Regions from separate parts of the Actinomadura sp. NAK00032 genome, predicted to be linked through region 3. Evidence: riboswitches for the same ligand, from Rfam matches in the RefSeq annotation. Region 3 holds a riboswitch; each other region holds the start of a gene.

Region 1 (6,814 bases), 4.3 Mb from region 3:
GGGACGCCTGGTGCGACGCCCGGATCGCCTACACCGAGGAGCGCCTGGCGGCCCTGGAACCGGGGACGCGGACCGTGCTCGTCAACCACTGGCCGCTGATCCGCGAGCCCACCCGCGTCCTGTGGTACCCCGAGTTCGCGCAGTGGTGCGGCACCGAGCGCACCGCCGACTGGCACGCCAGGTTCGGCGCGGTGTCCGTCGTGTACGGGCACCTGCACATCCCCCGGACGATCTGGGCCGGCGGCGTCCCGCACATCGAGGTCTCGGTCGGCTACCCGCGCGAATGGCGCAGATGGAGCGGCGCTCCGCGCGGGCCGCGCCGGATCCTGCCCGTCCCGGAGACGGGCTGACCGGCGGGACCGGCTACGGCCGGCCGGGCGCCATGCCCGTGGCGGCGAGCGACAGCAGCCGCCCGGCGGCCTCCGGCTCCCGCTCGGTGGCCGCCGCGATCGCGCCGGTGAGCCACAGGACGTCGGCGAACGCCGCCTCCGCCGGCGCGTCCCCGGCCCGCTGCGCGCGAGCGAACAGCGCTTCGGCCGCCTCGCACATCGCCCGCCGGGAGGGCGCCGGCTCCGGCCGCCCGGCCGTCGGCGGCGCCTCGTCCCGCGATGCCGCCTCCTCCTTGAGCGCCGCCTCTTCCGTGAGCGCCGCCTCGTCCCGCAGCACCGCCTCGTCCCGCAGCACCGCCTCGTCCCGCAGTGACGCCACGGCCGCGGCGGCCAGCCCGCGGTAGGCCGCCACCTGCGCGGCGAACGCGTTCAGCCAGGTCAGCAGCGCCTCGCCGGGCGCGGGGGAGGCCAGCAGCTCGCGGGCCGCCGCGGCCAGCTCGGCGTAGCCGTCGGCGAGCAGCGCCTCCAGCAGGTGCCGGCGGGTCGGGAAGTGGCGGTAGAGCGTCCCGATGCCGACGCCGGCCTGCCGGGCGACGGCCTCCAGGGACGCCCCGGCCCCGTCGCGCTGGAAGATGTCGCGGGCCGCGGCGAGCAGCCGCGCCCGGTTGCGGCGCACGTCGGCGCGCATCGCGCGCGCGGGGGCCGTCGGCGTGTCGTCGCTGGTCACGTAGTCGTCGGTCCTTTCCCGGCGGGGACGGGCCTGCGGCGATTCGGGGGGATCCGCGGCTTTGGAACGGTCCCTCGATACTAGCCGCGCCGCGCACCCCGGGCCCCGCCGGGCCGCGCGGGCCCGGCGCGGAACCGTCCGCGCCGGGCCCGCGCCGACCTGCGCTTACGTCACGACGGACCGGGCGACAGGGGCAGCTGCACCCGCCCGCCGGCGGCCCGGAACTCCGCCGCCTTCTCGCGCATCCCCGCGGCCAGCGCGGCCTCGCCGTCCAGCCCGCGCTCGTCGGCGTACCGCCGCACGTCCCGGGTGATCTTCATCGAGCAGAAGTGCGGGCCGCACATCGCGCAGAAGTGCGCCGTCTTCGCCGGCGCCGCCGGCAGCGTCGCGTCGTGGAACGCGCGGGCGGTGTCCGGGTCCAGCGACAGGTTGAACTGGTCCTCCCAGCGGAAGTCGAACCGCGCGTCCGACAGCGCGTCGTCCCACGCCTGCGCCCCCGGATGCCCCTTGGCCAGGTCGGCGGCGTGCGCCGCGATCTTGTAGGCGATGACGCCGGCCTTGACGTCCTCGCGGTCCGGCAGCCCGAGGTGCTCCTTCGGGGTGACGTAGCAGAGCATCGCCGTGCCGTGCCAGCCGATCATCGCGGCGCCGATCGCCGAGGTGATGTGGTCGTAGCCGGGCGCGATGTCGGTGGTCAGCGGCCCGAGCGTGTAGAACGGCGCGCCGTCGCACCACTCCTGCTGCCGGTCCACGTTCTCCTTGATCTTGTGCATCGGGACGTGGCCGGGCCCCTCGTTCATCACCTGGTTGCCGTACTCCGCCGCGATCCGCGTCAGCTCGCCCTGCGTGCGCAGCTCGGCGAACTGCGCCTCGTCGTTGGCGTCGGCGATGGAGCCGGGGCGCAGCCCGTCCCCGAGCGACCAGGTGACGTCGTAGGCGGCGAAGATCTCGCACAGCTCCCGGAACCGGGTGTAGAGGAAGTTCTCCTCGTGGTGCGCCAGGCACCACGCCGCCATGATCGAACCGCCCCGCGACACGATCCCGGTCTTGCGGCGCGCCGTCAGCGGCACGTACCGCAGCAGCACCCCGGCGTGCACGGTCATGTAGTCCACGCCCTGCTCGGCCTGCTCGACCACCGTGTCGCGGAAGACCTCCCAGGTCAGCTCCGCCGGGTCGCCGCCGACCTTCTCGACCGCCTGGTACAGCGGGACGGTCCCGACCGGGACCGGCGAGTTCCGCAGGATCCACTCCCGCGTGGTGTGGATGTCCCTCCCGGTCGACAGGTCCATGATCGTGTCGGCGCCCCACCGGGTCGCCCACGTCATCTTCTCGACCTCGTCCTCGATGGACGACGCCACCGCCGAGTTGCCGATGTTGGCGTTCACCTTCACCAGGAAGTTCCGGCCGATGACCATCGGCTCGGCCTCCGGGTGGTTGACGTTCGCGGGCAGCACCGCCCGCCCGGCCGCCAGCTCGTCCCGGACGAACTCCGGCCGCACCCCCTCCCGCAGGGCCGCGAACTCCATCTCCGGCGTGATCTCGCCGCGCGCCGCGTACGCGCGCTGCGTCACCGCGCCGCCGGACGCGCGGCGCGGCCGCCGCGGCGGGACGTCCTCCCGGACGGGCGCCGCCTTGCGGCCGTCGTCCTCGGGCCGCACCGCCCGCCCCTCGTACGGGGCGGTGTCGCCGCGCTCGGCGATCCACGCCTCCCGCAGCGCGGGCAGCCCCCGGCGGACGTCCGTCCGCCGCGACGGATCGGTGTACGGCCCGGACGTGTCGTACAGGACGACGACATCGCCGTTGGTGAGCGGCACCTCCCGCATCGGGACCCGCACATCCGGGCGCGAGCCCTGCAGGTAGGTCTTGCGGGCAGCTGGAACCACACGTTGTGTCATGACGACCCGATCTCTCCCTACGCCGGCATTACCCGGTCAGGTTCATGCGGTCAGCGGCCGTCTCAGCCGCTATCTCAGCCCGGTTCGCCGGACCCCCGCGATCTGTCGCCACCGACGCTAACCCGGACCGCCCCCGTTGCCGCAACCGCGCCCGCCGGGGTAGAACGCGCCCGCGCGAACCCGGCCCGGCCGCGGCGGGGGCGGTGCGCAGTGATCGCGGGGGTCGGGGAAGATGGACGGGTGGTGACGCTGCCCCGGGTCAATGCGACGGTCACGGACGCCCTGCTCGCGATGGTGCTGGCGGCGGTCGCCTTGGCCGCGGCGGCGGTGTGGCCCGGCGTCCGGGAGCTGGACGCGCCCGGCGCGCTGCTGCTGGTCGCGGCGCACGCGCCGCTCGCGGTGATCAGGCGGTGGCCGGCGCCCGCGCTCGCGGCCCTGGTGGTCCTCGTGCTGCCCTACCACCTGGCGCAGTACCAGCACCACGCGCTGGTGCCCGCCGAGGTGGTCGCGCTGTTCGCCTACGCCGTGCTCGGGCGCCGGGTGCGGGTCGTCCTCAGCGTCGTCGCGTTCCTGCTGGCCGTGTGCGTGATCGGGATGGCGATGCGGGCGGGCGGCAGCTCGGTCCGCGAGCAGGTCGCGGTCATCGAGGCCGCGGTGTCGGTGGTGATCGCCGTCCAGGTCTGGCGGGTGCACCGGGCGCGGCTCGCGACCATCACCGAGCGCGCCGAGCGGGCCGAGCGCACCCGCGAGGAGGAGGCGCGGCGGCGGGTCGCCGAGGAGCGGCTGCGGATCGCCCGCGACCTGCACGACCTCCTCGCGCACAGCATCACGCTGATCGGCGTGCAGGCGGGCGCGGCGGCCCACCTGGTGCGCGGCGACCGGCCGCTCGACCGGGCGGAGCTGGCCGACGCGCTCGGCTCGATCGCGGCCACCTGCCGGGACGCCCGCACCGAGCTGCGCGGCACCCTGCAGGTCCTGCGCGGCACCGACGTGGGCCCCACCGGGACGCTGCCCGGCCCGGACGGCATCGCCGACCTCGTGCGGGCCGCGCGCGCCGGCGGCATCGACGTGGAGCTGTCGGACGGCGGCCTCGCGACCGCGCTGCCGCCGGAGGTCGGCGTCGCCGCGTACCGGATCGTCCAGGAGGCCCTGACCAACACTGTCAAGCACGCCGCCGCCGGGCGCGCCACGGTGACCCTGGAGCGGGACGCCCGCGGCCTCGCCGTCCGGGTCGCCGACGACGGCCGCGGGCCGTCCGGCGGCGCGCCGGAGGGGTTCGGCATCCTCGGGATGATCGAGCGGGCCCGCAGCGTCGGCGGCACGCTGGACGCGGGGCCGGGGGAGGGCGGCGGGTTCGTCGTCACGGCCCTCCTTCCGCTGGCGGACGTCGTCAGCCCGCGGTGACAGGCACCGGGCGATCCCTTACCGGTAGGGTCAGGATCAAGGGGACCAGGGGAGGCGAACGCGTCGGTGAGCACACTGCGAGAGGCCCCGCAGGACCGGATATTCACGGTGCCCAACGTCCTCAGCATGGCACGGCTGGTGGGCGTCCCGCTGTTCCTGTGGCTCGTCCTCGTCGAGGCGGACTGGTGGGCGCTCGGCGTGCTGGTGTTCGCCGGCCTGTCCGACTGGCTGGACGGCAAGCTGGCGCGGGCGCTGAACCAGACGAGCAGGCTCGGGATGGTGCTCGACCCCGCCGCCGACCGGCTCTACATCCTGGCCACGCTCGTCGGGCTCACGATCCGCGACATCATCCCGCTGTGGCTGGTGGTCGCGCTGGTCGCGCGGGAGTTCGCGATCCTGCCGATCGCGCCGATCATCCGGCGGCTCGGGTACGGCGGCACGCTGCCCGTCCACTTCATCGGCAAGGCGGGCACCATGTGCCTGCTGTACGCGTTCCCGCTGCTGCTGCTCGGCGACCACGACGGCGGCGCGGGGACGGCGGCGAAGGTCGCCGGATGGTCCTTCGCCATCTGGGGGACGGGCCTGTACTGGTGGGCCGCCGTCCTCTACTGGGCGCAGACGCGGCAACTGGTGCTGGCCGGCCGCGCCGCGCCCCCGGCCTCCGGAGCGGAGCCGGGGCCGGGCCCCGCGCCGGGCGGGGCCGGTCCGGGGGCGGAACCGGCGGCCGGCGACCAGAAGGGAGCTGAGACCCCCCGATGAAGGCCGTCGTGATGGCGGGAGGCGAGGGGACGCGGCTGCGTCCGATGACCGCCAACCAGCCCAAGCCGCTGCTGCCGCTCGTCAACCGGCCGATCATGGAGCACGTGCTCCGGCTGCTGAAGCGGCACGGGTTCAGCGAGACCGTCGTCACCGTGCAGTTCCTGGCCGCGCTGATCCGCAACTACTTCGGCGACGGCGAGGAGCTCGGCATGTCGCTGAGCTACGCCACGGAGGAGATCCCGCTCGGCACCGCCGGCAGCGTCAAGAACGCCGAGGAGGCGCTGCGCGACGACCGGTTCCTCGTCATCTCCGGGGACGCGCTCACCGACATCGACCTCACCGACATGGTGCGGTTCCACAAGGAGAACGACGCGCTCGTCACGATCGGCCTGAAGCGGGTCCCCAACCCCCTCGAGTTCGGCATCATCATCGTCGACGACGAGGGCCGGGTCCAGCGGTTCCTGGAGAAGCCCACCTGGGGCCAGGTGTTCTCCGACACCGTCAACACCGGCATCTACGTGATGGAGCCGGAGGTCCTCGAACACGTCGCGGAGGGCGAGTCCGTCGACTGGTCCGGGGACGTGTTCCCCGAGCTCCTCGCCGAGGGCGCCCGGCTGTTCGGGTACGTGGCCGACTGCTACTGGGAGGACGTCGGCACCCACGAGAGCTACCTCAAGGCCCAGGCCGACATGCTGTCGGGCCAGGTCGGCATCGAGCTGGACGGCTTCGAGATGTCCCCGGGCGTGTGGGTGGCCGAAGGCGCCGAGGTGGACGCCGAGGCCGTCCTCAAGGGCCCGCTCTACATCGGCGACTACGCCAAGGTCGAGGCCGGCGTCGAACTGCGCGAGTACACCGTGCTCGGCAGCAATGTCGTGGTGAAGGAGGGCGCGTTCCTGCACCGGGCCGTCGTCCACGACAACGTGTTCGTCGCGCCGTCGACGAACCTGCGCGGCTGCGTCGTCGGCAAGAACACCGACATCATGGCCGGCGCCCGCGTCGAGGAGGGCGCGGTCATCGGCGACGAGTGCGTCATCGAGGCCGAGGCGTACGTCTCCAGCGGCGTGAAGGTCTACCCGTTCAAGACCATCGAGGCCGGCGCCGTCGTCAACACCAGCGTGATCTGGGAGTCGCGCGGGCAGCGCAACCTGTTCGGGCCGCGCGGCGTGTCCGGGCTCGTCAACGTGGAGATCACGCCCGAGCTGGCGGTGCGGCTCGCCAGCGCCTACGCGACCACGCTCAAGAAGGGCACCACGGTCGTCACCGGGCGCGACGTCTCCCGCGCCGCCCGCACCCTCAAGCGCGCCGTCAACAGCGCGCTGACCGCCGGCGCCATCAACGTCAACGACCTGGAGGCGACGCCGCTGACCGTCGCCCGGTTCGAGACCGGCCGCGAGGACGCCGTCGGCGGCATCTACATCCGCACCACCCTCGGCGACCCGCAGGGCGTCGACATCCTGTTCCTGGACGCGGGCGGCGCCGACCTGTCCCAGGCGGCGCAGCGCAAGCTGGAGCGCGTCTTCGGCCGCCAGGAGTACCGCCGCGCGTTCCCCGGCGAGATCGCCGAGCTCACCTACCCGCCGCGCGTCGTGGAGACCTACACCCGCGACCTGCTGCGCCGCGTCGACATCCGCGGCGTCCGCGAGGCCGGGCTGAAGATCGTCCTGGACTGCGCGGGCGGCGTCGCCTCGCTCGTCCTGCCG
Region 2 (6,814 bases), 3.0 Mb from region 3:
GGATCCCGAGCCGTTCGGCGGTCTCGCGGAGGGTGAGCCAGTCGCCGGCGAGGGCGTCGGTCCGGGGGTCGAGTGCGCTGTCAACGGTTGCGTGCATCTGCGTCACGCCCCCTTGCTACCACGCCTTCGGAAGCCTCAAACCCTCTGGACAGCCGTTACCCTCCGCCGCCGATCGCTATCCGCGAACGGCCTGCCGGACGGGCACGTCCGGGTCGGCGATCGCCGCCGGGTCCACCGGCGTCCCGGCGGCGATCACCCGCCGCGCCTGCACCAGGTCGCGGGGCCGGTCGACGGTGAGGATCGCGTCGAGGCGGTCGCCGGTCAGCCACACCGCCGCCCACTTGCGGCCGGCCGGGTCGCCGCGGTGGACGAGCCGCTCGGACGCGGCGTGGCTGCCCGCGTACTGCACCATGCGGCCGAACTGCTCGGACCAGAAGTAGGGGGCGGCGTCGTAGCGCGCGTCCGCGCCCAGCAGGGCCGCCGCGGCGGTCTCGGGGGCGTTGAGGGCGGTGTCCCAGTGCTCGACGAGGAGCCGCCGGCCGTAGCGCTCCGACCACCAGGCGGCGCAGTCGCCGACCGCCACGATGTCCGGGCGGAGCGCTCCGGGCTCCTCCTCGCCCTGGTAGACGCGGAACGAGCCGTCGGTGACCACGCCGCGCTCGACCAGCAGCCCGGAGCCGTCCAGCCAGGACACGTCCGGGCGGACGCCGACGCCGACCACGACCTCGTCGGCCTCGATCCGGCCGCCGCCGGCGAGGGCGAGGCCGCCCCGCTCGACCTCGGCGACCTTCACCCCGGTGCGCAGTTCGACGCCGGCCTCGGCGTACCAGGGGGCGGTCAGCGCGCCGATCTCGGGCCCGATCGCGTTGGCGAGGGGCGTGTCGGCCGCCTCCACGACGGTGACGCGGCAGCCCTTCTTCGCGGCGGTGGTCGCGACTTCGGCACCGATCCAGCCCGCGCCGACGATCACGATCCGGGCGCCCCCGGTCAGCCGGGACCGCAGGTCGCGGGAGTCGCCGATGGTCCGCAGCACGTGCTGGCGGCCCTCCCCCGGCAGCGTGACGGGGGTGGCGCCGGTCGCGATGACCAGTCCGTCGAACGGCAGGTCGCCGGCGGTGGTGGCGAGCACGCCGCCGCGCCCCGGCGCGGCGGGCCGCAGCGCGGTCGCGCGCTCGCCGAGCAGCAGCTCGCAGCGCAGCGCCGCCCAGTCGGCGTCGACCGTCGTGTCGTCGGAGTCGCCCGCGAGGACGGCCTTCGACAGCGGCGGCCGGTCGTACGGCCGCTCGCGCTCGGCCGACACGAGCGTCAGCGCGCCCTCGTACCCCTTGCTGCGCAGGGCTTCCACGGCGCGCACGCCGGCCAGCCCGCCACCCACGACGATGACCCTGTCCATGAAGGGCAGCCTAATGCGCCGCCGATTTCGGGTGGACACCTGTCCAGGAGTTGGACGGCGCGATCGAGGTCGTAAGGTAGGGATCAGGTAAAACATCACAGAGCGCGGGAGTCCGGTGCGACCGGGCTGAGAGGGCGGCTGACCGGGCCGCCGACCGCCGGACCTGATCCGGATCATGCCGGCGAAGGGAGCGCGCATGCAGATCGTGATCGTCGGGGCGGGCGTCATCGGCCTCGCCACCGCCTGGCGGACCGCCGCGGCGGGAGGCGGCGGGGTCACCCTGGTCGACCCGTCCCCCGCGAGCGGCGCCTCGTCGGTGGCGGCGGGCATGCTCACCCCGGTCAGCGAGCTGACCTACGGCGAGGAGCCGCTGCTGCGGCTCGGCCTCGCCTCCCGCGACCGCTACGGCGCCTTCGTCGCCGAGCTGGAGGAGCTGACCGGCCTCGGCACCGGCCACCGCACGGACGGGCTGCTGCAGGTCGCGTTCGACGCCGACGACCTGAAGTACCTCGACGACCTGCGCCGCTTCCAGGAGAGCCTCGGCATCCCCGCCGAGGCGCTGACCGGCCGGGAGAGCCGGCGGGCGGAGCCGATGCTCGCGCCCGGCGTGCGCGGCGGGCTGCTGGCCCCCGCCGACGGCTCGATCGACCCGCGCCGCCTCACCGCGGCCCTGCTCGCCGCGTGCGAGCGGACCGGCGTCCACCTCGTCCGCGAGCGGGCCGCCCGGATCGTCGTCGAAGGCGGCGCGGCGGCCGGCGTCGGGCTGGACGACGGGACGGTGCTGCGCGCGGACAGGGTGCTGCTCGCCGCCGGGCCGTGGTCGGGCGACCTGGAGGGGCTGCCGCCCGGGAGCGTGCCGCCCGTCCGCCCGGTGAAGGGCCAGGTGATCCGGCTCCGCACCCGGGTTCCGTTCCTGCGCCGCACGATCCGCGGCCTGGTGAAGGGCTCGTCGGTCTACCTGGTGCCGCGCGCGGACGGCGAGATCGTCCTCGGCGCCACCCAGGAGGAGCTGGGCTTCGACACGCGGGTCACCGCGGGCGGGCTGTGGGAGCTGCTGCGCGACGCCCGCGAGCTGCTGCCCGGCATCACCGAGCTGGAGTTCGCCGAGGTCACCGCCGGGCTGCGCCCCGGCTCCCCGGACAACGCGCCGCTGATGGGGCCGTCCGCGCTGCCCGGCCTGCTGCTCGGCACCGGGCACTTCCGCAACGGCGTCCTGCTGGCGCCGGTGAGCGCCGACATCCTGTCCGCGATGCTGCTGGACCGTCCCGTCCCCGAGGTCGCGGGGCCGTTCGCCCCGGGCCGCTTCTGCGAGGTGCAGGCATGAAGGTGACCGTCAACGGCGAGCCGCGCGAGCTGGCCGAGGCCGCGAGCGTGGCCGAGGCGGTCGCGTCCGTGACCGCCGCGCGGACCGGTGTGGCCGCCGCGCTGAACGACGAGGTCGTCCGCCGCTCCGCGTGGGAGACCACGCCACTGAGCGACGGCGACCGTTTGGAAGTGCTGACCGCCGTGCAAGGAGGCTGAGGTGGAGAAGGACGCACTGGTCATCGCCGGGGAGGAACTGGACTCGCGGCTGATCATGGGGACCGGCGGGGCGCCGAGCATGCATGTGCTGCGGGAGGCGCTGACCGCGTCCGGGACGGCGCTGACCACGGTCGCGATGCGGCGGGTCGACCCGTCGGCGCGCGGCTCGGTGCTGGACGTCCTCAAGGAGTGCGGCATCCGGGTGCTGCCGAACACGGCGGGCTGCTTCACCGCCGGGGAGGCCGTGCTCACCGCCAAGCTCGCCCGCGAGGCGCTCGGCACGGACTGGGTCAAGCTGGAGGTGATCGCCGACGAGCGCACGCTGCTGCCCGACCCGATCGAGCTGGTGGAGGCCGCCGAGCAGCTCGTCGACGACGGCTTCACCGTGCTGCCGTACACCAGCGATGATCCGGTGCTGGCGCACCGGCTGGAGCAGCTCGGCTGCGCCGCGGTGATGCCGCTCGGCTCCCCGATCGGGTCGGGCCTCGGCATCCGCAACCCGCACAACATCGAGCTGATCGTCGAGCGGGCGGGCGTCCCGGTGATCCTGGACGCCGGGCTCGGCACCGCCTCCGACGCCGCGCTCGCCATGGAGCTGGGCTGCGACGCCGTGCTGCTCGCGACCGCGGTCACCCGCGCCCAGGACCCGGCCCGGATGGCCGCGGCGATGCGGCACGGGGTCGAGGCGGGGCGGCTCGCCCGGCTGGCCGGGCGCATCCCGCGGCGCCGCTACGCGCAGGCGTCCTCGCCGTTCGAGGGGCTCGCGACCTCGTAGCAACGCTAAAGCATCGCCTATAGAATTATTCGCTGGACCTGAAACCTGCGCCTTACCAGACTGGGTTCGCTCACCCCGGACATGTCGCAACCTGGCATGTCATTTCGGTGTTCATGGAAACGACCCATACCTAAGGTGCGTGACATGCAGCAGGAGAACACGGGTCGCGTCGACAAGCGCGCGGTCGCCGCCGCCACGGTCACGGTCGTGCTGTGGGCGTCCGCATTCGTCTCGATCCGCAGCGCCGGCGCCGAGTACGGGCCCGGCGCGCTCGCCCTCGGCCGCCTCCTGTCGGGGACGGTCGTCCTCGGCGTGCTCTGGGCGATCCGGCGCGAGGGACTCCCGCCCCGGGCGGCGTGGCCCGGCATCGTCACCGCCGGCGTGCTGTGGTTCGGCGCCTACATGGTCGCGCTGAACTGGGGCGAGCAGCTCGTGGACGCGGGCACCGCCGCCCTCGTCGTCAACATCGGGCCCATCCTGATCGCGCTCCTCGGCGGCTGGCTGCTGAAGGAGGGGATCTCGGCCCGGCTGGTGGCCGGGATGGCCGTCTCGTTCGCCGGCGCCGCCGTCGTCGGGCTGTCGATGTCCGGGGACGGCCGCGCGTCCGTCGGCGGGGTGCTGCTGTGCCTCGCCGCCGCCGTGACCTACGCGGCGGGCGTGGTGAGCCAGAAGCCCGCGCTGCGGCACGCCTCCGCCCTGCAGTTCACCACGTTCGCCTGCGGGATCGGCGCGCTCGCCTGCCTGCCGTTCGCCGGGCAGCTGGCCGAGCAGGCCGCCCACGCCCCCGCCGGCGCCACCCTCAACATGGTCTACCTGGGCGTCTTCCCGACCGCGCTCGCGTTCACCACCTGGGGGTACGCGCTGGCCCGGACGTCCGCCGGGAAGATGGGCGCCACCACCTACGCCGTGCCCGCCCTCGTCGTCGCGATGTCGTGGCTGTTCCTCGGCGAGGTCCCCGGCCTGGTCACCCTCGCGGGCGGCCTGCTGTGCCTGGCCGGCGTGGCCGTCTCCCGCAGCCGGGGCCGCCGCCGCGCCACTCCCGCCCCAGAGGCATCACCCCAGGGGCTCATGGATGCTCATACTCGCGGCTGATGAGTTCCGCTTCGGTTCACCCGTAAACTCGCACCGATGGACATGACGGTCGCTGATCCACTCGTCGGGCGGATGCTCGACGGGCGCTACCGCATCGAGTCCCGCATCGCGCGCGGCGGGATGGCCACGGTGTACCTCGCGCGGGACGTCCGCCTCGACCGCACCGTCGCGATCAAGGTGATGCACGCCGGGCTCGCCTCCGACGAGGACTTCGTCACCCGCTTCATCGGCGAGGCGAAGGCCGCGGCGGCGCTGTCGCACCCGAACGTCGTCGCGGTCTACGACCAGCGCACCGACGGGGAGCACGTCTTCCTGGTGATGGAGTACGTGCCGGGCCGCACGCTGCGCGAGGAGCTGACCGCGCGCGGCCGGCTCGGCCCGCGCGCCGCGCTGGAGATCATGCAGCCGGTGCTGGCGGCGCTCGGCGCCGCGCACCGGGCCGGCCTCGTGCACCGCGACGTCAAGCCGGAGAACGTGCTCATCACCGAGGACGGCCAGGTCAAGGTCGCCGACTTCGGGCTCGCCCGGGCCGAGACGGCGAGCAAGATGACCAAGACCGGCGTGATCATCGGCACGGTCGGCTACCTGGCGCCCGAGCAGGTGCTGTCCGGCGACGCCGACTTCCGCTCCGATGTCTACGCCGCCGGGATCATGCTGTTCGAGCTGCTCACCGGCCGGCTCCCGCACCAGGGCGACACGCCGCTCGCGGTCGCCTACAAGCACGTGAACGAGACGGTGCCGCCGCCGTCCACCCTCGTCCCCGGGCTGCCCCCGCAGGTGGACGCGCTCGTCACCGACGCGACGAGCCACGACCCCGCCCGCCGCCCGCACGACGCGAACCAGTACCTCGCCGAGGCCGCCGAGGTGTTCGGCGGCCTGCCCCGCGACTTCGACCGGCGGCTGGAGGAGTCGTCCCACCGCGCGACCAGCGTGCTGGAGGCGCCCGCCCCCGGGCACACCGCCGTCCTCGACCCCCGCGTCGAGCCGACCGCCGACCACCCTGCGCAGCGCACCCGCACCGACCGCGCGATCGGCGCGCTGACCGGCCGGTACGTCCTCGTCGCCATCGGCGCGATCGCGGCGCTCATCCTCGGCTGGGCCGTCTGGTACCAGACGTCCGGGCAGTACGAGCACGTCCCGTCGTCGATCATCGGCATGAAGGTCGCCGACGCCCGCGACCAGCTGCAGTCCAAGGGCCTGGAGGTCCGCACGGCGAAGGCGGTCTACGACGACCGCGTCCACAAGGGCGGCGTCGCCAGGTCCGACCCGCCCGCCGGCGCCCGCCTCGCCAAGGGCGAGCCGGTCACGCTGACGCCGTCGAAGGGCCTGACGCCCCACGAGGTCCCCGACGTCGAGGGCAAGCCGCTCGCCGACGCCAAGAAGACCCTGGAGGACAAGGGCTTCACCGTCGGCCGGACGAGCACCAGCCCGTCCCAGACCGTCGGCAAGGACCGGGTCATCAGTACCGACCCGGAGGCCGGCCGCAAGCAGTCCCCCGACGAGCCGATCGCGATCGTCGTCTCCACCGGCATGTCCATGCCCGACCTCGTCGGGCAGAACGGCGACGCCGCCGCGAACCAGCTGCGCTCGATGGGCCTGAACGTCAACGTCCAGAAGAAGAAGGTGGACGGCAAGCAGCCGAACACCGTCGTCAGCCAGGCCCCCTCGGAGGGCACCGGCGTCTCCCGCGGCGACGACGTCACCATCGTCGTCAACAAGCGCGACTGCATCGTGGACGCGGGCCCGATCCAGCTCGGCTGCGACGACGGCGGCGGCGAGGAGAAGATCCCCGTCCCCAACGTCACCGGCCGCACGGTGGACGACGCCAAGAAGGCCCTCAAGGACTCCGGCTTCAAGGTCAACGTGACGGGCATCGGCGGCAACGTCGTCCGCTTCCAGTCCCCCTCGAGCGGCGAGGCCCCGCGCGGCTCCACCGTCACCCTCGTCAAGGGCCCGTGACCGGATACGCTGAACCGGCTATGACCTCACCGAACAGCCCCGTCGGGGCCCATGTCCCCGTGGCCGGCGGCCTC
Region 3 (6,814 bases):
GCGCACTCGCTGACGGCCCACACGGTCACCCTCGCGAACGGCGACCTGCGCGTCTCGGAGCCGCGCCCCTTCCTGGAGGCCGCCGCCGAGGCGATGAAGCTCGACCGCCTCAAGGTCATCGACACCGGCCTGGACCCGGTCACCGCCGAACGCGAGCAGTGGGACGACGGCAACAACACCCTCGCCGTGGCCCCCCGCCTCTGCGTCGCCTACGAGCGCAACATAGAGACGAACGCCCAGCTGGAGGCCGCGGGCATCGAGGTGATCCGCATCAGCGGCAGCGAACTCGGAACCGGCCGAGGCGGCCCCCGCTGCATGTCCTGCCCCGTCCTCCGCGACAACATCTGACCCGCACGACCGCCACCAAAGAACGGCGCACCACCCACCACCGAATGGCCCTGACCTGCACGAACCGAAAAGGCCGGCGCCGATCTCCTCACCAGCAACGGCCACGAGACGGTCAGGGGCCCAGCGGCCGCCATCACATTGGCGGCCTTGAGAGAGGGCCAATGCGGACGGGGACACCCCCGCCTCAATACGATCCACGAAACGGATCCATGCGAACCCCGCGCCAACCGACAGGAGCGCACCAGCGCCAGCCGACGCCCCTCAGCCACAGCAAGCCCGCAGGGGAACGTCCGTAAGCCAAGTCGGCGACAAGGGTCACGTTGCGATCGCGACCGAAGGCAGGTTACGAGCGAAGCAAGAAACCTGATCGCGAAGCGAGCCGCAAGGCGAGCCGAAGCGATGCAGCGATCGCCGTTTTTCTCGTTGAAGGAAGGCGCCCCAGCGCCTGACGCCGAGAGAAAAAAAAATTAATAGAGCTCGGGCGGTGTCGACGGGGGCACGACAGCGCCCGAGCTTGGGAGGACCATACAAGGTCGGGCGGGGTTCCTACCAGGCGGGGCCCTCTTATGCCGGATATGCCCCGCTTGGGGCACTTCCATTCCTACTTCTGTTGCACAGATCTTCGTCCGGCTCGTCCAGCAGGTCTGGAAAGTCGGACAGATCGGGCACGACGGCGTGCATCCCGGCGGGGGCGGCGCGGCCGTTGTCCTCCGCTGACCTGGGCGCACGCAGGACGGCCCACACCGTGGTGGCGCCCTCCTCGTGGCGCACGCCCCAGCCGTCGGACAGGGCCTCGACGATGCCGAGGCCGCGGCCGCCGAGCGAGGAGAGCGTGCCCGGGCCCCGGCGCGGTTCGGTCATCGCGCCGCCGTCGCTGACCTCGACTTCGAGGATGTCGCCGCGGCGCAGCCAGCAGACCCGGACGTCGCCGGACGGGAGCGGGCGGGCGTGGCGGAGGGCGTTGCTGATGAGTTCGCTGACGATGACGCTGGCGTCGTCCACGATGGATTCGTAGACCCCCGAGTCGACCAGCTCCGAGCTGAGGCGCCTTCGGGCGACCGCGACGCTGGACGGTGCGTGTGGCAGCAGTACGACGCTCAGACGCCCTCACCTCCCCCTGGTTCCGCTACTCGGACGAGTCCCGTCGCCGCTCTTCCGGTACGACCGAAATGCCCTGATGGCCAGGGCCGGAAACCCGGGCCATCCAGGTCACCACCTGCACAACGAGTCACCGGCCGTCCGGTCACGGTGATCACCCCCGGAACGGAATCTCGTCACCAACGGCAACCATCAAAGGATCTATCCAGCCAACGGCGGACTTACTCCTCCCGCGCGCGTTTCGTCCATCACACCCTGCGGTCACCGTACTTTCTCGCACCAGCCAAGGTTGCCACCCATCGAGACCGCCGAACGCCCAGGTCACAACGGTGTCACCAGGCCGCACCCGAGGGAGTGTCGTCACGGTGAGTAACCAATCCGGGTCAGCGGTCGGCGCGCAGCACGAGCCGCATGCACGTGCCCTCGCCCGCACGCGCGCCACCTGCGGGTCCGCGTCCGGGCGCGGTCCGCAGGAGCGTGGACGGACGGCTTATGGTCCGTTCCATTTCCGGCACGTCACCACTTGCGGTGACGTTGTCCGCTTTAATGTGAGATCCCTCACGTTCGGCCGGATGAGCTGAGATTCTCCCGCCCTGTGCCTCCGTCAGCCGTTTGACGATGTACAGCCCGAGCCCGATGCCGCCGAAGCGGCGGCGGTCGCCGGAGTCGCCCTGCACGAACCGCTCGAAGATCCGCTCATGGTCGCCGGCCGGGATGCCGACTCCCTCGTCCACCACCCGCACCACGATGTCGGCGCCCTCGGGATGGGCGTGGACGCTGACCGTCCCGCCGTCCGGCGAGTACTTGAACGCGTTCTCCAGCAGCTGCCCGAGCACGATGTCGGTCGCCATCGCGTCCCCCCGGCACGGCGGCAGGTCGGGCGCGATCTCCAGCTCCACGCGGTGCAGCGGCGACAGCGACCGGAATCCGGCGACGACGCCCTCCAGCACCCGGCTCAGGTCGAACGGCTCGATCGTCACGGCCAGCTCGTCGGCGCCGGCCCGGGAGCCGAGCAGCAGGTGCTCGACGAGGCGGGCGAGGGACTGGGCGCGCTCGGCGATGGTGGCGACGGCGGTGCGGCGGTCGGTGTCGGCCAGCTCGTCCCACCGGTTGACCAGGGTGGACGCGAAGCCCTGCACGACCGTGATCGGGGTGCGCAGCTCGTGGCTGGTGGTGGCGAGGAACAGGTCCTTGGCCTCTTCGAGGGCCTTCGCCTCGGACACGTCGCGGAAGTCGACGACCAGCTCGCCGGTCTCCTCGATCTCGGCGGCGAGGACGTTCAGCCACGTCCCCGACTCCAGCCGGAACGTGAGCATCTCGCCGAGCGCGGGCATGCCGAACGGCAGCGGGCGGCCGATCGCCTCCTCCGGTGGGACGCCGGTGAGCGCGTGCGCGGCCGGGTTCCACTGCCGGACGACGAGGTCGTGGTCGAGCACGGCGATGCCGTCCGCGCTGGAGTCGATCACCGCGCGCTCGTGCGCCCGCTGCCGGACGACCTCCGCGTACGCGACGGCGTTGCCGACCGCGACGCCGGCGTGCCCGGCGAGCAGCTCCAGCAGCTCCAGCTCGGTGTGCCCGGCCTTGCTGCCGGAGAACAGCGCGTAGAGCGCGCCGTACGGCCGGTTCTGCAGGTAGGACAGGCCGAGCGCGATCGTGTGCAGGCCGGGCAGCTCGGACCAGATCAGGTCGCCGAGGCGCTGCGCGCCGGTCGCGAGCTTGACGGTCTTGCCGGACCGCAGCAGCTCCCCGACGAGGCTCGACCGCAGCTCGGCGGTGCGGTCGCTCATGTGCTCAGGCAGCCCGGTCATGCTGACCAGCCGCAGCCGCTCCCCCTCGATCCGGACGAACCCGCCCGCGTCGGCTCCGGTCAGCTCGATCAGCGCGGTGGTGATCCGGTCGAGGACGACGTTCAGGTCCAGCTCGGCGTTCAGGTCGGCGACGATGTCGTTCAGCCGCCGGACGAGCCGGGCCCGCTCGGTCATGTGGTGCTGGACGATCTCGTCCTCCTCGACCGGGTGGTACACCCCCACCCAGCCGAGCAGCGTGCCGCTCGGGTCCTGCAGCAGGCTGGTGTCGATGCGCACGTCGATGAGGCGGCCGTCGCGGTGGAAGCGGCGGGTGGCGATCGAGATCTGCCCGCTGTCGCCCGGCCCGGCGGGCCGGGTGAGCAGCCGCTCCTGGACGGCGTTGTGCTCGGCCTTCAGCTCGTGCGGGACGATCGGCGGGACGCGCCCGATCATCTCCGCGGCGCTCCAGCCGAACATGCGCTCGGCCGCCGGGTTCCACACCGTGACCCGGTGCCGCTGGTCCACCGCCACGATCGCGTCGGCGGCGCTCTCGATGACGGCCCGCGCGATCGGATCGTGGACGTGTTCGTACACGTCTGTCATCGTGCCACCGGACTCCGGCGCGGCGCCGGGTAACTTGCATCGAAAATTGCCAGGGGAACCTTACCTTCTGGTAAGGCTACCGCCTGGTAAGCCTCCCGATGATGAGCGCGGCCGCACCCGCGACCAGGAACGACAGCAGCGAGGCGCTCATCCAGCTCTGCGGCGTGAAGTGCACCGCCTCCTGGACGTCCCGCCAGAAGTCCGCCCAGTGCTCGACCGTGCCCGGGTTGATCAGCTGGTAGGCCGCGAACCCGACCGCCCAGGCCGCGATCATCCCCCAGCGGGACGGCGCCCGCCGCGACACGTCCCACCCGTCCAGCCCGGCCTCCTTGCCGCCCGCGGCCCGGCGGCGGCCGAGGAAGAAGTCGGCGGCGAGGACGCCCAGCATCGGCACGAACACCGATCCGATCAGCGTCAGGAAGCCCGCGTAGTCGCCGATGTCCAGCACCAGTGCGAGGACGGTGACGCCGGCGCCGAGCGTGACGCTCAGCACCCGGCGGTCGGCGCGCGGGAACAGGTTCTGGATCGACACGGCGGTGGAGTAGGTGTCGGCGAACGACTGGTCCGCCTCCCGCAGCACGAAGATCGCGAAGAAGACCACGCCGAGCGTGGCGCCGAGGAACGGGTCGAAGATCCTGGTGCTGTCGCCCGCGACCAGCGCGAGCGCCAGCAGGCCGAGGACGTAGGCGATGATCTGCGTGACCGAGTAGCCGACGGACGCCGCGCCGAACGCCGCCCGCTCCGTCCGCGAGTGCCGGGTGTAGTCGGCGGCGACCGGCACCCACGAGATCGACACCGCGAGCGCGGCGTCCGCGCCGATCCAGAAGCCGCCCCACGAGCCCTCCGACAGGTCGGGCAGCGGCTGCCGGACGAGCTCCACGTAGAAGTAGACCAGCGCGATGCCCACCGCGACGGTCACGTACCGGCGCAGCAGCCGCACCGAGCCGAGCGGCCACACCGTCAGCACGGTCGTGATCGCGCCGGCGGCGACGACGTAGCCCCAGCGCGGCACGCCGTCCCACAGCTCGCGGGCCGCGTCCGCGATGACGATCAGCTCGAACGTCCCCCAGCCGATGAGCTGCGCGATGTTCAGGATCGTCGGCGCGTACGACAGCCGGGCGCCGAACAGGCCGCGCAGCAGCACCATCGCGGGCTGCCCGGTGCGGGCGCCGGGGACGGCGGCGAGGCCGAGCATCAGCCCGCCGAGCGCCGTCCCGACGGCCATCGCGACGATGCCCGCCATGATGGAGATGGTCGGCTTGCCGTCCGCGTCCGGCGCCAGGACGGTGTAGGCGCCGGAGAAGGCCAGGAGGCTGACGCCCAGGTTGGCCCAGAAGGCGCTCTGGTCCCAGAACCCGAGGACCTTGGGGGCGGGCTCATCGAGGGTGAAGGGGGCCTCATCGGCGGGCCGCTTGCCCTCAGGGCGCCGTTCGACGTCGGACGTCACGGGACACACTCCCTACGCCGGCATTACCCGGACAGGTTCATGCGGTCGGCGGCGCCCTGCTGGCCGCCCTCTCAGCCCGGCTTGTGGCCCGAGCTCCCGCGGTTATCGGTCAGACCTGATCGTACAACCGCCCGTCGTCCCCCAGAAGGGGGCATACGGTACGGATCACGCGACGAACGGCGGACCGTCGCCCGCGCCCTCCATGGGACGCCCGGCCTCCGCCCAGCCCTTCATCCCGCCGTCGACGTTCTTCGCCAGCCAGCCCGCCTGGTTGAGCGCCACCGTCACCTGCGCCGACCGCGCCCCGGACCGGCAGATCACGAAGACCTCCCGGTCGCGCGGCACCTCCCCGGCCCGGTCGCCCAGCTGCCGCATCGGAATGTGGACCGCCTCGGGCGCGTGCCCGGCGTCCCACTCGTCCTGCTCCCGGACGTCCAGCAGGTAGCCGTCCTGCGGGACGTCGGCGGCGCCGACCGCCGGCACGTCTTCCCCGAAATTCATCACACCCCCATGGAACCGCGCGAACCGGCCCCGCGTCGAATCACGCATGCGGTATCGGACGCTCCTGTTCGCCGCGCCGGGCGTGGCCATGCTCCTGACCCTGGCCGCCTGCGGTGACGAACAGGCCAACGGAAATCCCGCCGCGGAGCCTTCGGGCGCCACGTCCGTGCAGCCTTCCGGCACCCCGGCGGACACGCTCACCATCACCGTCAAGGCCTCCGCGGAGGCCCCCGCCAAGACCTGGACGCTGACCTGCGATCCTCCAGGCGGTACCCATCCGAAGGCCGCCGACGCGTGCGCGGCCCTGACCAAGGCCAAGGAACCCTTCAAGCCCGTCCCGAAGGACCAGATGTGCACCAAGATCTACGGCGGCCCTGAGATCGCCACGGTCAAGGGCAGCTGGCAGGACGAGAACATCGACACCAAGTTCACCCGCCAGGACGGCTGCCAGCTCCACCGCTGGACGCAAGTGGCCCCCGTCTTCGGCAACGTCCCCAAGGTCCGCTGAACCAGCCCTCCCCGTTCCGGCTAGGTTCTCCGGCATCCGCCACACGTCAGGCCCCGGCACCCGCCGGGGCCTGACTCGTGACTTGCACAGAACCTCAAGTTGCTCACATCAGGCAAGTCTGGGCCAAGGCAAACTTGCCTGAATCGGCAACTTGCGTGATTGAAGAAAGTTGGCCCTTCAGGCAAGTTTGCTTGGATGTGTTGGATCCCACGTGTCAGGATGGCAAGGTGAGCCTCGACAACGACTTGACTCCGGACTCGCTCCTTGAGCAGGGGCTGACAGTCTTGCGCGACCTTCTCGGCTCCGGCTGGCAGGTCACCGTCCAGCCGCACACGCAGGAGGCCCGGGGGGACCGGCCCCTGGACGCCTTGGTCGAAGTGAAGGCGGACGGCGACAGCGTCCTGACGCAGTTGATGATCGATGTGAAGACGAGCGTTTCGGCCCGCATGGTAGAGGAGCAGTTGCTGCCCAAGTGGAGCCTGCTGCGGCAAGTGAACCACTACACGAACCTTGTGGTGATCG

Evidence for each region. A riboswitch is a leader RNA that binds a small molecule or an ion and turns the genes downstream of it on or off. The one in region 3 is predicted to bind thiamine pyrophosphate.
Region 1: another riboswitch for thiamine pyrophosphate. It lies ahead of thiC (phosphomethylpyrimidine synthase ThiC); the one in region 3 lies ahead of HUT06_RS00820 (cytosine permease).
Region 2: another riboswitch for thiamine pyrophosphate. It lies ahead of thiO (glycine oxidase ThiO); the one in region 3 lies ahead of HUT06_RS00820 (cytosine permease).

The regions. Positions count from the first base shown of each region.
Region 1 is NZ_CP054932.1:4,424,851-4,431,664, forward strand. It holds gene HUT06_RS20535 (metallophosphoesterase) at 1-350, shown strand, start outside; gene HUT06_RS43875 (TetR/AcrR family transcriptional regulator) at 364-1,056, opposite strand; gene thiC (phosphomethylpyrimidine synthase ThiC) at 1,227-2,951, opposite strand; TPP riboswitch at 2,947-3,060, opposite strand; gene HUT06_RS20550 (sensor histidine kinase) at 3,195-4,355, shown strand; gene HUT06_RS20555 (CDP-alcohol phosphatidyltransferase family protein) at 4,422-5,114, shown strand; gene HUT06_RS20560 (mannose-1-phosphate guanyltransferase) at 5,111-6,814, shown strand, end outside.
Region 2 is NZ_CP054932.1:3,203,307-3,210,120, reverse strand. It holds gene HUT06_RS15065 (helix-turn-helix domain-containing protein) at 1-97, opposite strand, end outside; gene HUT06_RS15060 (NAD(P)/FAD-dependent oxidoreductase) at 176-1,393, opposite strand; TPP riboswitch at 1,488-1,600, shown strand; gene thiO (glycine oxidase ThiO) at 1,590-2,717, shown strand; gene thiS (sulfur carrier protein ThiS) at 2,714-2,914, shown strand; gene HUT06_RS15045 (thiazole synthase) at 2,916-3,689, shown strand; gene HUT06_RS15040 (DMT family transporter) at 3,834-4,781, shown strand; gene pknB (Stk1 family PASTA domain-containing Ser/Thr kinase) at 4,818-6,740, shown strand; gene HUT06_RS15030 (deoxyribonuclease IV) at 6,761-6,814, shown strand, end outside.
Region 3 is NZ_CP054932.1:159,183-165,996, reverse strand. It holds gene HUT06_RS00835 (arginine deiminase) at 1-348, shown strand, start outside; gene HUT06_RS00830 (ATP-binding protein) at 913-1,434, opposite strand; gene HUT06_RS00825 (PAS domain-containing protein) at 1,830-3,836, opposite strand; gene HUT06_RS00820 (cytosine permease) at 3,913-5,283, opposite strand; TPP riboswitch at 5,276-5,393, opposite strand; gene HUT06_RS00815 (rhodanese-like domain-containing protein) at 5,449-5,784, opposite strand; gene HUT06_RS00810 (SSI family serine proteinase inhibitor) at 5,831-6,292, shown strand; gene HUT06_RS00805 (hypothetical protein) at 6,520-6,814, shown strand, end outside.